DNA from 4 places in the Fulvimarina uroteuthidis genome. Region 1 is predicted to be linked to each of the others. Evidence: predicted binding sites of a transcription regulator. Region 1 holds the regulator's gene; each other region holds the start of a gene.
What was found. The regulator PhoB, encoded in region 1, activates phosphate uptake and scavenging genes when phosphate is short. The targets are predictions, from matches to a motif close to TGTCATNNANCTGTCAT.

Region 1 (4,773 bases):
TGCTCCTCATCGGCATGGTCGCGTTCGTCGCGGACTATCCCGATACGCCGATGGACGCTGCCACCGCCCTGCCGGTTCAGATCTACATGTGGGCCAACGAAGCCGAACGCGCCTTCGTCGAACGCACCTCGGGCGCGATCATGATCCTCCTGGGCTTCCTTGCCCTCATGAACATCACGGCGATTTTCCTGCGTCGCCGGTTCGAACAACGGTGGTAGTATGAATATGATGGAACATTTCCAAGCGTCGCTGAACAAAGGTCCCGCCGTGCCCGCCCAAATGCCGATCAAGATGAAGACCGAGAATGTCAAAGTCCATTATGGGGACAAGCAGGCGCTGAACGGCATATCGCTCGATGTGAAGGAGCGTCAGGTCACGGCGCTGATCGGCCCCTCCGGCTGCGGCAAGTCGACCTATCTGCGCTGCCTGAACCGGATGAACGACACGATCGACGCCGCCAAGGTGTCGGGGAAGATTCTTCTCGACGGCGACGACATCTACGATCCGGACCTCGACGTCGTCGAGTTGCGGGCCCGGGTGGGCATGGTGTTCCAGAAGCCGAACCCGTTCCCGAAGTCGATCTTCGACAATGTCTCCTACGGCCCGAAGATCCACGGCCTTGCCCGCAACAAGGACGAGCTTGCGGGGATCGTCGAGACGAGCCTCAAGCGGGCGGGCCTGTGGAACGAGGTCAAGGACCGGCTCGACGAGCCGGGCACCGGCCTGTCCGGCGGCCAGCAGCAGCGCCTGTGCATCGCCCGCGCCATCGCGGTCTCGCCGGAGGTCATCCTGATGGACGAGCCCTGTTCGGCGCTCGACCCCATCGCGACGGCGACGGTCGAGACCCTGATCGACGAGCTGAAGCAGAACTATACCATCGTCATCGTCACCCACTCCATGCAGCAGGCCGCCCGCGTGAGCCAGATGACGGCGATGTTCCATCTGGGCGACCTTGCCGAGGTGGGCGAGACCGAGAAAATGTTCTCGAACCCGGACGACAAGAGAACACAGGATTACATCATGGGCCGGTTCGGCTGACGCTTCAGGCCACGCGCCGCCCATTGCGGCGCGCCATAGGGCAGCCGGCCGAGCCAATTCGACCCGACCCGACCCGACCCGACCCGGATGAGAATGGGCCCCTGGCCCCAAAACCCGACAAGGAGGCCACGATGGCTTCGCATATCGTCTCTTCCTACGAAGATGAACTGAAATATATCGTCCGTCGGATCTCCGAGATGGGCGGGCAGGCCGAGCGGATGCTGGAACAGTCGGTCACGGCGCTGGTGCGCGGCGATTCCGGCCTTGCGCAATCGGTCATCGCCGACGACGTGATCCTCGACGCCGCCCAGCGCGAGGTCGACGAAAAGGCGATCCTGACGATCGCCAAACGCCAGCCGCTCGCGACCGATCTTCGCGAGATCGTCGGCGCGATCCGCATCTCGAGCGATCTGGAGCGGATCGGCGATCTCGCCAAGAACATCGCCAAACGCGTTCTCGCCGTCCACAACCACCCTCAGCCGAACCAGCTGGTGCGCGGCATCGAGCACTTGTCGGAGCTCGCCATCGACCAGCTGAAGGACGTCCTCGACGCCTACGGCACGCGCGACCACGAGCGGGCGCAGGTGGTGCGCGCGAACGACGAGGAGATCGACGCGGTCTATACCTCGATCTTCCGCGAACTCCTGACCTACATGATGGAAGATCCGCGCAACATCACCGCCTGCACCCATCTTCTGTTCAGCGCAAAGAACATCGAGCGCATCGGCGACCATGCGACCAACATCGCCGAGACGATCTTCTACATTCGCACCGGCGAGGAAATGTCGACCGATCGTCCGAAGGACGACCGCTCCACGACGCTCACCCAGAACGCCGTCGAGGCCGCCGTCGAGAGTGCCGCCCCATGAGCCTGCGCGTCACCGTCGTCGAGGACGAAGAAGCGCTCGGCGTTCTCCTGCGCTACAATCTGGAAGCCGAGGGCTATCAGGTCGAGGTCATCGCGCGCGGCGACGAAGCCGATCTTCGCCTCAAGGAAGACGTGCCCGATCTCCTGGTGCTCGACTGGATGCTGCCCGGCCTGTCCGGTGTCGAGATCTGCCGCCGGCTGCGCCAGCGCAGCGAAACCGCGCTGCTTCCCGTCATCATGCTGACGGCGCGGGGCGAGGAAAGCGAGCGCGTCCAGGGCCTGTCCGTCGGGGCCGACGACTATGTCGTCAAGCCGTTCTCCATGCGCGAGTTCACCGCGCGCGTGAAGGCGATGATGCGCCGCGCCAACCCGGAAAAGGTCGCGAGCGTCCTGTCGGCCGGCGATCTGGAAATCGATCGCTCCTCGCACCGTGTGCGCCGCGCGGGCCGCGAACTGAAGCTCGGGCCGACGGAATACAAGCTGCTCGAATTCTTCATGCAGGCGCCGGGCCGCGTCTTCAACCGCGAGCAACTGCTCGACGGGGTCTGGGGCCGCGACATCTATGTCGACGAGCGCACCGTGGACGTCCATGTCGGCCGGCTGCGCAAGGCGATCAACCGCTCCAGGGACCGCGACCCCATCCGGACGGTGCGCGGCGCCGGCTATGCGCTGGACGAGCAGTTTCTCGCCGGCAAATCGTCGCCGCAGCCGCGGGCCCGGACGAAGGAGGCGGCAACCGGGTAACGCCGTCTGGTCAGCTTGGAGACGGGTTGAAGGAATACGCGTCTCGCGGGAGAAAATCACATATAATGCTGATTTTGGGTCTCTCGTCGATCTTCGTGACGATCACCAGCACAGGACTTTGCCCGCGCGGCTGACGTTTTGGACCCTTGTGGATCGAGAAGGGTTCCTAGCATGTCCAGTACGTCGCCGTTCCATGGTCTTTCCGTCTTTCCGATCACGCCGACGGATGCGTCCGGCCGGGTCGACGTCGAAAGCCTCTGCCGTCTCCTGGAGCGCATCTGCGAAGCGGGGCCGGCCTCGATCGGTCTTCTCGGCAGTACCGGAAATTACGCCTATCTCACGCGCGACGAACGCTGGCGCGCCATCGAGGCGGCGGTCGCATGTGTCGACAATCGTCTCCCGATCATCGTCGGCGTCGGCGCGCTGCGCACCGACGAGGCGATCGGCCTTGCCCGCGATGCCGAAGCCAACGGCGCGGACGCGCTTTTGATGGCGCCGGTTTCCTATGCGCCGCTGACGGATGAAGAGGCCTACCAACATTACCGGGCCGTCGCCGGTGTCTCCGGCCTGCCGTTCTGCATCTACGACAATCCGTCGACGACCCGTTTCACCTTCAGCCACGACCTCGTCGCGCGCCTGTCCGAAATCCGGACGATCGAGGCGATCAAGATGCCGGCGCGGGACGGTCAGGACGTGGCGGCCGAACTCGCGGCCTTGCGGGCGCGAACCGACATCGCCATCGGCTTCAGCTGCGACTGGCACGGGCGCTCGGTGCTGATGTCGGGTGCGGACGCCTGGTATTCGGTGATCGGCGGCATCATGCCGAAGCTCGCTGTCACGTTGGCGCGTGCCGCGACATCCGGCGACGCGGAAGAGGCGTTGCGCATCGATGCGGCGTGCCAGCCTCTCTGGAACACGTTCAGGTCCTTCGGCAGCCTGCGCGTCGTCACCGCCCTGCTCGACCTGCTCGATCTCGGCACGGCCGAACTGCCGCGGCCGCTTCTGCCCCTTGGCCCTGCCGAACGCGCCCGGGTCGAAGCCGCCCTGGCACCCTTGAGCGGGGACGCCAGCCTGACCTGACGAACCCGCCGGCAGGGCCCGGCGCCGCTGGCGCGGGGCAGGGACGCGTCAACCGTCCGGAGCCGCGCTCGCTCCGCCTCCAGGGATCGGCCCGCAGATCGGGATCGATGGTCGGAAAGCCCAGCGCGTAAGGTCGAAGAGATCGCGCCAGCATCGTGCGGCTGAGCGGACGCGCGATGCTCCGCGCCGGCGCCGGAAAGCCGGCAGCTTCCACCCCGTCACATCTGGAGCCCGGCGCTGTCCGGCATCGGCCAGGCGTCGCGGTGATAGGCGCTGTGCCAGAACATCCATTCGTGCCAGACCGAGCGTTCGAACGCGGCTTGCATCCTGGCGCGAAGGCGGGCGTCCGCTTCCTGCGCAAGGCGGTCCGTGAGATCGCGCATGCCGCGCACCGCAAAGGCGAACTCCTCGCCCGCATAGGTGTCAACCCAGGCGCGGTAGGGATGATCGGACACCGCCTTGGCGTGGATCGCCTCGCCGACGGCGAGATAGATCGAGAAGCAGGGCAGGAGCGCCGCCACCGCGACGGGAAACGGATCGATCGCCGCCGCGCGCACGAGGGAACTCACATAATGGTCGCAGGCCGGCGAGGGCGGGGTCTTCAGGAACGCCTCGCGCGTCACCCCGTAGAGCGTCATGTATTCGTCGTGGAGCTGGCGCTCCACCATGATCGCGCCGTTCGCCGAACCGGCGAGCCGGGCGATCGTCTCGGGATCGGGCGCGCGGGACGCGGCAAGGGCGAGGGCCCGGGCGAAGCCCTCGAGATAATGGGCGTCCTGCACGATGTAGAACCGGAACGTCTCCGGCGGCAGGCGCCCGTCGGTCAGTTCGGCATTGAAGGGCATGGCGTGGATGGCGGCGAGACGTTCCGCGTTCTCGGTCTCGATTTGCGTGACGAAGGACATGTCAGCACGCTCCTGTGGTGGTGGATGATGTCTGGTGGTCGAAGAAATGATGGACAGGGCCGTGGCCGTGGCCGACCTGAAGCGCGTCCGCCGCCGCGATCGCGCCGCCGATATAGGCTTTCGCCCGGCGAACGGCCT
Region 2 (4,773 bases), on a different contig from region 1:
CAGTTCGCGCCCGAGAATGCGCACCTCGTCCTTGAAGAGTTCGCGCAAGGGTTCGACCAGCTGCATGTTCATGCGCTCGGGCAGCCCGCCCACATTGTGGTGCGACTTGATCGTGACCGAGGGCCCGCCGGTGAAGGACACGCTTTCGATGACGTCCGGATAGAGCGTGCCCTGGGCGAGGAAATCGGCGCCGCCGAGCTTCTTGGCCTCGGCCTCGAAGGTCTCGATGAAGAGCCGGCCGATCGTCTTGCGCTTGACCTCGGGATCCATCTCGCCCTCGAGGGCGTCGATGAACAGATCCTCGGCCGCGACGTGGACGAGCGGGATATTGTAGTGGTCGCGGAACATGGTCACGACCTCCTCCGCCTCGTTCATGCGCAACAGCCCATGATCGACGAAGATGCAGGTGAGCTGGTCGCCGATCGCCTCGTGGATGAGAACGGCGGCCACGGACGAATCGACGCCGCCCGAAAGCCCGCAGATCACCTTCCGGTCGCCGACCTTCTGGCGAATGTCGGCGATCGCCTTGTCGCGGAAGGCCGCCATCGTCCAGTCGCCCTTGATGCCGGCGATCTTGTGGACGAAGTTGGACAGAAGCCTTGCCCCATCCGGCGTATGCACGACCTCCGGATGGAACTGGACGCCGTAGATGCGGCGCGCCTCGTCGGCGATCACCGCATAGGGTGCGCCGGCCGAGGCGGCGATGATCTCGAACCCCTCGGGCAGCATCGTCACCCGGTCGCCATGGCTCATCCATACCTGATGGCGCGTGCCCTCGGCCCAGATGCCCTCGAACAGCGGCGAGGCCTTCTGCACCTCGATGAAGGCGCGCCCGAATTCGCGGGTGAGCCCGCCCTCGATCTTGCCGCCGAGCTGCTCGCAAAGCGTCTGCTGGCCGTAGCAGATGCCGAAGATCGGCAGGCCGGAGGACAGGATGGCGTCCGGAATGTCCGGCGCGTTCTCGTCGGTCACCGAGGCCGGCGATCCGGAGAGAATCACCGCCCGCGGCCTCAGCGTCGCGAAGGCCGCCTCGGCGGACTGGAACGGAACGATCTCGGAATAGACGCCAGCCTCGCGCACCCGGCGCGCGATAAGCTGTGTGACCTGGGAGCCGAAATCGACGATAAGAACGGTGTCTGGGTGCGCTGTCATGATTTATGCCATAGTGTTTCCATGAATGCGGTGCAACACGCGCGTCACGGGCCGGCCTGTCGGCGGCTTTGAAATCCATGCTCTTCATTTGGGATACCAGACTTTGTCGACGCGTCTTCCTGCCCTTCTCGCGTTGTCCGCGCTTCTGCCGGCCGTTCTCGCTGGCTGCCAGAGCGAGGGATCGGGCGCGGCCCTTCAGGAAGCGTCGGCCTCCATCCAGCCCGCCGCCCCGCCGGAACCGTTCCAGTACACCTCTGTCACCCAGACGAAGTACAATCCCTTCACCGTGGACTACACGCAGCCGAGCGCGGCGGCCGGCGGGCCGGCGAAATCGTTCGTGCGCGTCTCCTCGCCAGGCATCTCGATCGGCAGCCCGCAGCACGAGGCCGTCGCCCGCGCGGTGGTCGTCGAGGTCGCGAGCGAACGCCTGTGCCAGCCGGGAACCCAGCCGCAGTTCCAGAAGCAGTATGGCCGCGAGGTCTATCTCAACGAACGCGTCCAGAAATGGGGCGCCATCGTCTATTGCGACGCAGCGCCCGCCTATCCGCCCATGAACGGCGGGGCGATGGCCAGCGCTTCGGGATCGATGAACAACGCCGCCGGCGGCTATGGTGGCTCGACCCAGCCGCAATATGGCGGCGCGCCCGCGCCCATGGCCGGCGCGCCGATGCCGCCCCAGCCGATGAGCTCCGTCCAGGATACGCTCATGCCGCTGCCGAACGCCGGCAACTCTCCCCTGCCCCTCTCGATGATGAGTTCGGACGCCTACCGTTAGAACGCGCAATGAAACCGCGATCTCTGAAGGCCTGAGGCGCAGGGGCGTCGCTCCGCGCGTCATCCGCATGTCACCGGGCGGGTGGCATGGTCGGTCCTATCCGTGAAGAACGAAGGACCCGATCCATGACCCGTCCGCTGAGCGCCGGTTTGCTCGTCACCCTCTGCCTGTCCGTCCTGCCGGCCGCCGCGCAATCGGGCGACGGGCGCGAATTTCCCGCAACGCTCGCGGGCCAGGTGGTGCTTGCCGCCGATTCGATCGTGCCCGCTCCGGACGACGCGCCCGACGCGCTGAAGAGCGCGGGGACATTCACCGGCGCGACCCGTCGCCGGACGCTTGAGCCCGGATCGGTTCCCGGCATGGACGGGCTTCGCCCGACCGGGTTCGCCACGCCGATCGAAGGCCAGAGCCTCCAGGGATTTTCCGGCATCAAGGCGATGCAGGACGGGACCTACTGGACGATGTCCGACAATGGCTTCGGCGCCAAGGCGAACTCCGCCGACGCCATGCTGATGCTCCACAATGTCGCTCTCGACTGGGAGACCGGAACGCTCGATCGCCGCGAGACCGTCTTCCTCAGCGATCCGAACGCGGTCGCACCGTTTCCCATCGCCATGGAAGGCACGCCGACGCGCTACCTGACGGGCGCCGACTTCGACGTGGAATCGATCCAGCCGGTGGAGGATGGCTTCTGGGTGGGCGAGGAGTTCGGCCCCTATCTCCTGAAGTTCGACAGGCAGGGCCGCCTCAAGGCCATGCACGACACGATGATCGGCGATACGGCCGTCTCCTCGCCGGACCATCCCGATCTGCGACTCCCCGCCGATCCGGCGAGCCCGATGCCGGCCTTCAACCTGAAGCGCTCGGGCGGGTTCGAGGGCCTGGCGCTCAGCCCCGACGGCGCCAAGCTCTACGGCCTCCTCGAAGGCCCGGTCTTCGTGGACGGACAGGCGGAGGCGACGGATGACGGGCGAGACGCGCTGCGGATCGTCGAGTTCGACGTCGCATCGAACGAATGGACCGGCCGCTCCTGGCTCTACCCGCTGGCCGAGGGCGCGACGGCGATCGGCGACTTCAACATGATCGACGACAGCCACGCGCTGGTGATCGAACGGGACGGCGGGGCGGGCCTGCAGGACCAGGCCTGCGCCGGGGAACCGGCCGCCGACTGCTTTGCGACACCGGCAAAGCTCAAGCGCGTGGCGAAGATCGCGATGAGCGACGAGAGCGTGGGCGGCCCCGTCGCCAAGCTCGGCTATATCGACCTTCTCGCCATCGAGGATCCGGACGCGAAGGCCCGGCAGGGCGGCGCGAACGGGCGCTACACCATGCCCTTCGTCACGATCGAGAATGTCGACCGGGTCGACGAGACCCATATCGTCGTCGGAAACGACAACAATTTTCCGTTCTCCGCAGGCCGGTCGCTCACCAAGGCCGACGACAACGAGTTCGTCCTTCTCGAAGCGGGCGAACTGCTCCGCGCCGAATGACCGCCGACCGTCACGGCAGGGCCCGCCGAACGCGGTCGGCCTTCTTCAGGCCGTGCGGGGATCGAAGGCGCCGCTTTCGATCTCGGCCGCCAACCTGTCGATCGCATCGGCCAGCTTCTCGTCGATGACGTGGAGAAGCTGCGTCCAATCGTCGAAATGGTGAAGGTCGGCGGCCCCGTCGGAAATGCCCCGCAGCCCGATCATCGGCAACTCGAAGCGCTGGCAGGCGCGCAGCACGGCAAAGCTCTCCATGTCCACCATCTCGGCATCAATGCCCGCGTAGGCGGCGCCCGAGACGATGTTCGCGCCGGTCGAAAGCCGCGCCGTCGCAAGGCCTGGAATGGGGGTCGGCAGCGCGGTGTGCACGGGATGGTCGAGGAATGGCGTCACGCCCCTGGTGAAGCCGAGCGGCGAGGCGTCGATGTCGCGCCAAGCAACGGACGAGGCCTGGTAGACGGCGCCCTGTTCCAGGACCCGCGATCCGGCCGAGCCGAGCGAGACGACGAGCCGGGGCAGCCGGCCCCGCGCCTTGAGGCCTTCGAGGGCGATACCGGTCGCGAGCGCCGATTCGATCGGGCCGACGCCGGTCATCAGCGGCGCGATGCGCGCCTTCAGATGCACGCCATATTCGGCGTTCGCCGCCATCACGAACAGGACGGGGACGCCGGAAAGCCCGGCGACTTCAAACTGGTCCCCTACCATCACCGGTTCATCCACCAGATGGCGATGTTCAGGGCGCTCGCATAGCCGGTCCACAAGGCATAGGGCACGAAGAGCAAGGCCGCGATCCGCTCCCTTGCCCATGCCCTTGCGATGAACAGGACGATCAGCACGTCCAGGGCAAGGATCAGAGCGATCGCCAGCGCGAGCGCCTGTGCCGCGAAGAAGACCGGCGGCCACGAAAAGTTCACGACGAGCTGTGCCCACCAGAGCGTCTGCAGGTCCCCGGCGCCGGCGCGCCAGACCCGCCAGCCGGCAATGCCGATACAGATGTAGAGGATGGTCCAGACCACGCCGAACGCCCAGTCGGGCGGATTGAACGAAGGCTTGTCGAGGCCGGCGTACCAGCCGCCGGTTTCGACGGTGAGGCCGATCAGGCCGCCGCCGCCGAGCGCGAGAAGCACGAAGAGGACGAGCGGAAGAACGCGGCCGAGGCTCATGCAGGCCGCTCCATGACGCAGACGAAGAAGCCGTCCGTTCCGGTCTTGAGCGGCGTCATCATCAGGGCGGTTCCGGCGGACAAAGCGAGGCGATGCACCTCGGCGTTCCCTTCCGCGCCGGCCTCCGGCGACGCGCCCGTCGCCATGGCACGCTCCCAGATCCCGCCGAGGTCGAGCGGCACAAAGCCGCCCGCGC
Region 3 (4,773 bases), on a different contig from region 1:
AGAAGGCGCCACGATGAATTGCGCGAACGGCTCTGAAAAACCGGAGCGTTGCAAGACCATGTGTCGAGCGGTCTTCTTGGCCTGCCTTCTCGGTCTCGCGACGCCGGCTATGGCCCAGGTCATCGACGAGCCGGAGATTGTCGCGCCTGAGCAGGATGTCGCGGTAGAGCCGATCGCCCGCGACGAGGCGATCGCAGCGCGTCTCGACCGTATCCTCGACGCGACGGGCTGGTATCGTGCGATCGACGTCACCGTCGACGAAGGTGTCGTGTTTGTCAGCGGCATTGCCGGGTCGCAGGAGCAGCGCACCTGGGCCCGGGACCTGGCAGCCCGCACCGAGGGTGTCGTCGCCGTCGTCAACCATATCGAAGTCCGCGAAGAGGTAAGCTGGAACATCGCGCCTGCCTTGTCCGAAGTCGAGGCGCTGGCACGCCGGATCGTCGTCACCCTACCGTTGATCCTGCTCGCGGTTCTGATCCTGCCCGTCGCCTGGTGGCTGTCGAGCAGGATCGCCTCTCTCATGCGCCGCGTGCTGGCGCCGCGCGTCGAGCAGACCTTTCTGCGCGACGTGATCGCGCGGGGCATCGCGGTTCCCGTCCTGCTGCTCGGCGTCTACCTCGTTTTGCAGGTGGCGGGGCTGACCGGGCTTGCCGTCTCGCTACTGGGCGGCGCGGGGGTGATCGGCATCGTCCTCGGATTTGCGTTTCGCGATATCGCCGAGAACTTTCTCGCCAGCCTGATCCTCAGCATCCGCCAGCCGTTCCGCTCGGGCGACGTGATCGGCGTTGCCGGTTTCGAAGGCGTCGTGCAGACGATGAACACGCGATCGACGATCCTTTTGACCATCGACGGCAACCATGTGCAGATTCCCAACGCGACGGTGTTCAAGAGCACGATCGTCAATTACACCGCCGCGCCCGCGCGCCGGGTGACGGCGGAGGTCGGTATCGGCTATGACGCCTCGGTCGAGGAGGCACAGACCCTGATCGCGACCATTCTGCGCTCGCACGACGCGATCCTCCACGAGCCGCCGCCGATGGTGCTGGTGGATGCGCTGGGCTCGTCCACGGTGAACCTGAAGGCGCATTTCTGGATCGATGGGCGCACATTGTCGCCGCTTCGGGTGCGCTCTTCCGCTCTTCGGCTCATCATGCGGGTGCTCGTCGAGAACGGCATTTCGATGCCGGACGAGGCCCGCGAGATCATTTTTCCTGACGGTGTACCGCTCGTAGAAAAGGCTGGCGCGCTGCAAAAGCGTGAATCCGAACCCTTGCGCAAACCCATTCGCGAAAAACCCGTTGTCGGGGGCGACGGTTCAAACAGCGAAGCAAGCGTGGCTGAAGGCGGACTGGGAAGCGAAATGACCGAATTGCCGAGCGACATTGCCAATGGGACGATCCCGGAAGCGGCCGACGGAAACCTGCTGGACAGGCCATCGTGAGCGCTGCATCGCGGGGCGAGGCGCGATGACTAATAGAGCGTCTCCGCCAGACGCTTTGGTAAGGCATCGTCATAGGCTTCACCATCGACCTCACCCGCCGAAAGTTGCCGCAGAATGCTCCCGGGGCTCGGCAACATCGAGCGCTCGATCTGCGTTTCCTTGTTCCAAAGCCCAGCTCGGATGACAGCGCGGCTGCATTGGAAAAAGACCGAGGAGACGGATATCCGCAGCACGGAGCGAGGACGCTGGCCGGCGTGCTCGAACAGTGCGAGGTCGGCTTCGCTGACTGAGATGGTGGCCGTCCCGTTGACGCGCAGCGTCTCGCCGATGCCAGGGATCAGGAACAAAAGCCCGACACGCGGATCGGAGATGATGTTGCGAAGGCTGTCGATACGGTTGTTGCCACGTCGGTCGGGCAACAGAAGTGTCCGTTCATCTTCGATGTGAACGAACCCGGCGGGATCGCCACGGGGTGTGGCATCGAGTCCTTCCGGTCCAGCGGTGGCAAGAACGAGGAAGGGTGCGGCCTCGATGAAAGGCCGATAGGCCGGGTGAATGTGATCGACTTCCTTTGTGATCGATGGAGGAGCGACGGCGCCATACAGCGCTTCGAGCCCTTCCGTTGAAGTGACGATATCTGATGGCATGTCGAACGTCTCGCAGGCGAATCGTGAGATGAAAAGGAAACACTACGTCCAGTCGACGAACGATTTGTGACGAGCACGGCAACAAACCCATCATGCCGCCCAATCTGTCCGGCCTCCGCATTCGCCGTATACCATTCATCGGGACGGCGGCAGTCGGCCATGCCTTTGCTTTGCCGCCCTCAACGCCGCTTCCCTTGGCTTCCGATCGGCTGCGGACATGCCCGGACCAGTCACGAAAATGCGGAACGCATCGGCTCCGCGAGGTCGAACCGTGCGGGCAGGGTTCCGTCGTCGACACTGTCGTCCCATCGATATCTTCGGCGGGGAGAGGGCGCCCTTTCGCAAGCGTTTTGCGAGGCCATTCTCAGCCCGCATGCTCGAACGCCAGAGCAATGCAATCTGCCCGAAACCGCGTCCGCGCCGTCTGGATCGGCGTGCCTTCGTCATCCACATCGACGGAGTGGGTGACCAGAACCGGATCGCCGGGCGCGATCTGAAGCCGCTCGGCGTCCGGCGACCGGGCGGTCTCGGCAGCGACTTCGGTTCGCAGGCGTCGATAGGATGGGACCCCGCACTTCGTCAAAGCGCCGGTAAGGGTGCCCGTCTCGGCATAGGCGGGGACGATACCGGCAAACCGTTCTTCGACGAACCAGTGCGTCGAGACGAGGATCGGCAGCGTGTCGGCAACCCGTAACATTTCAAGTCGAATGAGCGGCTGTCCCTGCCCGCAGCCGAGACGCTGGGCGATCTCGGCGTCCGCCAGCTCCCGGTTCGATCCGATGACACGTCCACCGGGATCTTTCGAGGCCGAACCGATATTCTCGGTGAACCGTGTCGTCGGCCCGACCGGATAGGTGAGCTTTCGCTCCTGTCTTTCGTTGAGGAACGTCCCGCGCCCTTGCTCCGCCCTTACCAACCCTCTGTCGGCCAGGGAGGCGATCGCCTTTCGGATCGTCAGCCGGTTGACCGAAAACCGCTTCGACAGTTCGACTTCCGGCGGAAGCCTGTCGGCGAACAATCCTCCGACGATATCGCGTTCCAGCTGGTCGGCGATCCGGCGCCACCGCGCGATCCCATCATTCGTATGAGCACCGTCCATATGCCATCCGTCATCAGATTGTCACCGGGGATATGGTATCTGAAAACGCATGATTTGTATACACAACTAGATGAATAACCGGTTCAGAACAGGTTTCGACCGCGAGCTGCGAGCGGGCAGGGGCACGCTGCGGCCGTTCTTTCACAAAGCCTATGTCAATCGGGATAGTCAGTTTGAGCGCGAAACACCGATCCGATGAGCATCTTCGCGAAGAGCTGCACAGAGCGCGCCAACGCGCGATGGCGGCGTTCGCGCGGGCCGACACGGGCTTCATCGCGGAAGCCTGGGAGCGACTGGGATCGGGCCGCGCCGTTTCGACCGTCCGCGGGCCGGAGGTCGGCCTCGTCATGGTCCGCGGGCGAGCGGGCGGGGGCGGGGCGCCATTCAACCTCGGCGAGGCGAGCGTGACGCGGGCAAGTGTGCGGATCGAGGATCACGCCGGCGCTGTCATCGGCCACGCGATGATCTTGGGCCGCGATCTCAAGAAAGCTCGGCTCGCGGCCAGTTTCGACGCACTCTGGCAAGTGGCGGACGAGCGCGAGCGCATCCAAGCCGAGGTCGTTGCGGCGATCGAAGCGACGCTTGCGGAACGCGACGCGCGCCATGCCGAGGAAACGGCGGCGACCCGGGTCGACTTCTTTACGATGGTCCGAGGAGAGGATTGACGCAATGTCGGATGCGCGTTCCGCACTGAGTGTCGAGGGTGGTTTCGCCGATTCGGTCTTCGATGCGCAAGGGGTCTTCGCCAAACTGCTCGCGGCTTCGAGCCGGCCCGGCACTCTCGTCGATCTGGGTCCGTGCTGCCATCCGCCCGCGCCGCTTTCCGTTGCAGCAGGTGCGCTGCTTCTGACGATTGCCGACGGCGACACGCCTGTTTTCTTCGAGGAATGCTCGGACGCCGTGGAGGCGTGGCTTGCCTTTCATACCGGGGCCCGACCGGGCGAAGCGGACAACGCCCACTTCGCCGTCGTCTCGAAGATTGATCGCGAATGGCTCCGGCGCCTGCGGCTCGGGACGCTCGCCTATCCCGATCTCTCGGCAACCGTTCTGGTCGAAACCGACAGTCTGGCGAAGGGCGATCCCTTCGTTCTGGAGGGGCCGGGCATCGAGAACAGGCTCGAAGTTTCGATCGCCGGTCTGCCTGGCGACCTTGTCGAGTTTCGGACAGCCAATCGCGCGCTCTTTCCGTGCGGCCTCGATCTCATTCTCACCTGCGGCTCGGCGCTCCTTGCCTTGCCGCGCTCGACCGTCGTGATGGAGGCCTGAGCCATGTACGTTGCCGTCAAGGGTGGCGAGGCTGCCATCGCCAATGCGCACCGTCTGCTCGACGATCGCCGACGCGGCGATCGCTCGGTCCCGGCGCTCACGCTCGCGCAGATCGCCCAGCAGCTGGCGCTGGCCGTCGATCGGGTGATGGCCGAGGGCTCGCTCTACGATCCGGAGCTGGCCGCGATGGCGGTGAAGCAGGCGCGGGGAGACCTGATCGAGGCGATCTTCCTGCTTCGGGCCTATCGCACGACGCTGCCGCGCTTTGCCGCTTCGACGCCGATCGATACGGCGGCCATGCGCATCGAGCGACGCATATC
Region 4 (4,773 bases), on a different contig from region 1:
GAGATGAAGCCGGCCGAAACACAGCGTTCATTGCAACGTCGAAGCGTTCGCGCCGTTGACGTTCGAACGACCGGAACGGCCGGCGCGCACAGCGGCCGGCCGTTCCGGCGCACGACGTCAAACGGAAAACAGGGAATATCCATGCAGGTCTACGGCTACGGCATCACGGAAAAGGGCTCGAACTTCGTCCCGGTCACCTTCGATCGAACCGACGTTCGCCCTGGCGAAGTCGCCATCGACATCACCCATTGCGGCATCTGCCACTCCGACCTCCATCAGGTCGACAATGACTGGGGCAACACGATCTATCCATGCGTTCCCGGCCACGAGATCGCCGGGATCGTCACCTCGGTCGGAGACGGCGTGACGAAGTTCAAGGCGGGCGATCGGGTCGGCGTCGGCTGCATGGTCAATTCGTGCCAGGAATGCGAAGCCTGCCGGAACCACGACGAGCAGTACTGCTCGGGGCCGAAGAGTTGCACCCTCACCTACAACGGCACGAAGGCCGGGGACGGCTCGAACACCTATGGCGGCTACACGAATGCGATGATCGTCCGGGAGGAGTTCGTGCTCAAGGTTCCCGACACGATCTCCAATGAGGTCGTCGGGCCGATCCTGTGCGCCGGCATCACCACCTATCAGCCGATGAAGCATTTCGGCCTGAAGAAGGGCGACACGCTGGGCGTTGCCGGCATCGGTGGCCTCGGCCACATGGCGATCCAGATCGGCAAGGCGATGGGCGCGCGGGTCGTCGCCCTGACCACGAGCCCGAACAAACGGGACGAGATCCTGAAGCTCGGCGCCGACGAGGTGCTGATCACCACGGATGCGGATGCGATGGCGAAGGCCGCCCAGAGCCTCGACATGATGATCAACACCATACCGGTGAAGCACGACATCAACCCTTATGTGTCGCTGATGAAGCCGAACACGATGCTGCTTCTCGTCGGCAACATGAACGGCTTCGACAGTGTCGAGAGTGGCCCGCTCGTCTTCAACCGCATCGGCATTGCCGGCTCGTTGATCGGCGGCATCAAGGACACGCAAGAGATCCTCGACCTGTGCGCCGAGCATGGTATCGAGCCGATCACCAAGCTCGTCTCGATCCGGGAAGTCGACGGCGTCTTCGAGGAATTGCGCAACGGCAATCCGGGTTATCGCCACGTCATCGACATGCAGACATTGAAGGACGATGCGGACGGCCAGAAGAACGCCCGGACGATCGCCGACCCGACCCGGGGTGCGGTCGTCGGCCGCGCGGCCTGACCGCCCGGATATAAATCTGCCGTACCTCGAGCACGGCCGCACGATCAGCCCGTCGCCGCACCTTGCGGCGGCGGGCTGATGTTTTGGTATCGATCTTTCGACCCGGCCGATCATCAAGCCGAGCCAAGCTCAATCCAGCATCGCCTGCAGGGTTTCGAGGCGGTCGGCCTCCGCGGCGGGCTTGTCCCAGCGAAGCCGGGAGACGCGGGGAAAGCGCATCGCGACACCCGATTTGTGGCGTAAGGAGCGTTGCAGCCCCTCGAACGCCACCTCGATGACGAGGCCGTGGTCGGGCTCGGCGCGCACCGAGCGGACCGGACCGAAGCGTTCGATCGTGTTGTCGCGCACATATTTGTCGATCTGTTTCAGCTCCTCGTCCGTGAAGCCGAAATAGGCCTTGCCGACCGGCACGAGCTCGGGCGCGTCGGCCTCGCCCGTCCATACGCCGAACGTGTAGTCGGAATAGAAGCTCGAGCGCTTTCCATGGCCGCGCTGGGCGTACATCAGCACCGCATCCACCAGATAGGGGTCCTGCTTCCACTTGAACCAGGGGCCTTTGGGACGGCCGGGGACGTAGGTGCTGTCGTGCCGCTTCAGCATCAGCCCTTCGATGACCGCGTGCGGCGGATTCTTGCGGTAGGCCGCCAGATCCTCGAACGTTTCGAACGGCACGAAGGGCGAGACGTCGAATCGGGTCGGCTCGAGCGTATCGGCGAACCGGTCGAGCCGCTTGCGCCGTTCGGCGAAGGACAGCGCGCGCAGGTCCTCGCCGTCCTCGAACAGGAGATCGTAGGCGCGCAGGAACACCGGAAACCGCTTCAGCATCGCCGCCGACACGGTCTTGCGGTTCAGCCGCTGCTGGAGATCGGAAAACGTGCCGACGACGATGTCGTCGCGCCGCGTGCCCGCATGCCCTTCGACCTTCGGCTTTCCCGACCTCTCCGTCGTCGGCGTGGCGACCAGAAGCTCGCCGTCGAGCGTGCCCTCGAACGTCATGAAGTCCATGAGATCGGGAAACGCGCCGGAAATATCGTCGCCCGTGCGCGAGTACAGCCGCGCGACGCCCCGGTCGCAGGATGCCTGGACGCGGATGCCGTCCCATTTCCATTCGGCGGCATATTCGGCCGGCCGGATGATGCCGTAATCGGACTCTTCCAGCGGCGTCGAGAGCATGACCGGCCGGAACGGCGCCTTGGCCGCCGAAACCGGCTTGTCACCCCTGCCCTCCAGCCAGGCGAAAAGGTCCTCGTAGGGAACCGTCAGCCCGTGCCACAGCTCCTCGATCTCGGCGACGTCCTGGCCGCCGAAATCGGCCAGCGCCTGCTTTGCGAGGCGCGAGGACACGCCGATCCGCATGGCGCCGGTGACGAGTTTCAAGAGCGCATACCGTCCCGAGGAATCGAGCTGGTCGAGCCAGGCCTCGACGAGCTTCGGCCCCGCCTGGCGCGTCGCCCCGTTCAGGCGGCCGACGACCTCGGACAGGGTCGGCTCGAGCGCACCGTCACCGGTCCCGCCGTCGTTCGGTCCGGGCCAGACGAGCGAGATCGTTTCGGCGAGATCGCCGACATAATCATAGGAAAACCGGAACAGCTCCGGGTCGATCCGGTCCTTCATCAGGTCGCGCAACATGGCCGGCTTCACCGATCGGATGTCGAGGTCGCGGGTGATGGCGGCAAGCGCCAGCCCGCGTTCGGGATCGGGCTGGGTCTCGAAGTGCTCCACCATCAGGCGCAGCTTGCCGTTTCGCGACGGCGTCAGGGTCAGGGCGTCGATGAGATCGGCAAAGGCTTTCATCGACGGCAAGATAGATTGCCGGGCCGCCCCGGCCAGCCGTGCGATCGGCCGCGCAAGGAGACGGCCTCATCCGGGCCGGACCACGCGCACCGAGGGCTTGTCATCGAGTTGTAACAGAGCAGCGGCATTCATGGCCATCTTTTGACCTGACCCAAGGACGGATTGCCGATGTCGCGCCACCTTCTCGCAGCGCTCTGCGCCACCACGATCCTTTCGACCGCGGGCGAGGCGCTCGCCGAACCGATGTTCAACCGCATCGCCTCCTTCCCGGTCGCCCAGAACCTGCCCGAGGGCACGGATCCGATGACCGAGACCTCCGCGGAGATCATCACCGCGAGCCAGGACGGCCAGACCCTCGTCTATTCCAACAGCCCGGCCGGCGGCATCGGCTTCGTCGACATCTCGGACGCCGAGGCGCCCGCCGCGCTCGGCTTCCTGTCGCTCGAAGGCGAGCCGACCTCGGTGTCCGCGATCGCCGGCAATGTCCTCGTCGGCGTGAACACGTCGGAAAGCTTCACCGATCCGTCCGGCCGCCTTGCGGTCGTATCCCTCGCGGACCGGACGGAAAGCGCGTCCTGTCCCCTTCCCGGACAACCCGATTCGGTGGCGGTCTCGCCCGACGGCGCGTTCGCGGCCGTCGCCATCGAAAACGAGCGCGACGAGGATCTGAACGACGGGGCCATCCCGCAGCTTCCCGCCGGCTCTCTCGTCATCGTCTCCCTTGCGGATGGCACGCCCGATTGCGCGACGATGAAGACCGTCGACCTGACCGGTCTGTCCGAGATCGCCCCCACCGATCCCGAGCCCGAATTCGTCGATTTCAATACGGCCAACGAAATCGTCGTCTCGCTCCAGGAAAACAATCATCTGGCGATCGTGGATGCGGCATCGGGCGAGGTGACGAACCATTTCTCCGCCGGTGCGGTGGATCTCGCCGGGATCGACACGCAGGACGATGGGGCGCTCGCCTTCACCGACGACCAGCCGGCGCGCAAGCGCGAACCGGACGCGGTCAAGTGGCTCGACGAGACCCGCTTCGCGTCGGCCAACGAAGGCGATTACGAGGGCGGCTCGCGCAGCTTCACGGTCTGGAACAAGGACGGAAGCATCGCCTACGAGGCCGGCAACAGCTTCGAACACGCGCTGGTCCGCGCCGGCCACTATCCCGACAAGCGCTCGGACGCCAAGGGCGTCGAGCCCGAGGGCATGGAGACCGCGACGTTCGGCGAGGAGGATCTCGTCTTCGTCCTGTCCGAGCGTGGCTCCGCCGTCGGCGTCTACCGTGTCGGCGAAGGCGACCCGGAACTCCTGCAGCTGCTGCCGTCGGGCATTGCTCCGGAGGGCGCGGTCGCGATTCCGGGGCGCAATCTCCTGGTCACCTCCAACGAAGCCGATCTTGCGGAAGACGGCGGCGCCCGCTCGCACGTCATGATCTACGAGCGCGCGGACCAGGCGCCGGCCTATCCGCAGATCGTTTCCGAGGACCAGGACGGCATGCCGCTCGGCTGGGGCGCGCTGTCGGGCCTTGCCGCCGACCCGGGCAACGCGAACACGCTCTACGCCGTGTCGGACTCCTTCTACGAGACCCAGCCGCGTATCTTCACGATCGACGCCTCGCGGACGCCGGCGGTGATCACCGGAGCCATGACGGTCACGAAGGACGGCGTGCCGGCCGAAAAACTCGATCTCGAAGGCATCGCGGCCGACGGGCAA

Region 2: the regulator PhoB is predicted to act here: its motif matches at 1,985-2,001, upstream of U0C82_RS02255 (esterase-like activity of phytase family protein).
Region 3: the regulator PhoB is predicted to act here: its motif matches at 3,196-3,212, upstream of phnF (phosphonate metabolism transcriptional regulator PhnF).
Region 4: the regulator PhoB is predicted to act here: its motif matches at 3,159-3,175, upstream of U0C82_RS09985 (esterase-like activity of phytase family protein).

What each region holds. Positions count from the first base shown of each region.
Region 1 is NZ_JAXLPB010000002.1:139,480-144,252, reverse strand. Features, by position in the region: gene pstA (phosphate ABC transporter permease PstA) at 1-218, shown strand, start outside; gene pstB (phosphate ABC transporter ATP-binding protein PstB) at 280-1,038, shown strand; gene phoU (phosphate signaling complex protein PhoU) at 1,170-1,907, shown strand; gene phoB (phosphate regulon transcriptional regulator PhoB) at 1,904-2,650, shown strand; gene U0C82_RS05645 (dihydrodipicolinate synthase family protein) at 2,822-3,730, shown strand; gene U0C82_RS05640 (TenA family protein) at 3,949-4,635, opposite strand; gene thiD (bifunctional hydroxymethylpyrimidine kinase/phosphomethylpyrimidine kinase) at 4,637-4,773, opposite strand, start outside.
Region 2 is NZ_JAXLPB010000001.1:497,548-502,320, forward strand. Features, by position in the region: gene guaA (glutamine-hydrolyzing GMP synthase) at 1-1,152, opposite strand, end outside; gene U0C82_RS02250 (hypothetical protein) at 1,256-1,927, shown strand; gene U0C82_RS02255 (esterase-like activity of phytase family protein) at 2,065-3,417, shown strand; gene U0C82_RS02260 (5'-methylthioadenosine/S-adenosylhomocysteine nucleosidase) at 3,463-4,119, opposite strand; gene U0C82_RS02265 (TspO/MBR family protein) at 4,119-4,577, opposite strand; gene U0C82_RS02270 (RsmB/NOP family class I SAM-dependent RNA methyltransferase) at 4,574-4,773, opposite strand, start outside.
Region 3 is NZ_JAXLPB010000003.1:520,681-525,453, forward strand. Features, by position in the region: gene U0C82_RS12100 (mechanosensitive ion channel family protein) at 110-1,441, shown strand; gene U0C82_RS12105 (pyridoxamine 5'-phosphate oxidase family protein) at 1,471-2,088, opposite strand; gene phnF (phosphonate metabolism transcriptional regulator PhnF) at 2,453-3,187, opposite strand; gene phnG (phosphonate C-P lyase system protein PhnG) at 3,361-3,852, shown strand; gene phnH (phosphonate C-P lyase system protein PhnH) at 3,857-4,453, shown strand; gene U0C82_RS12125 (carbon-phosphorus lyase complex subunit) at 4,457-4,773, shown strand, end outside.
Region 4 is NZ_JAXLPB010000003.1:61,988-66,760, reverse strand. Features, by position in the region: gene U0C82_RS09995 (NAD(P)-dependent alcohol dehydrogenase) at 142-1,266, shown strand; gene U0C82_RS09990 (cisplatin damage response ATP-dependent DNA ligase) at 1,396-3,060, opposite strand; gene U0C82_RS09985 (esterase-like activity of phytase family protein) at 3,229-4,773, shown strand, end outside.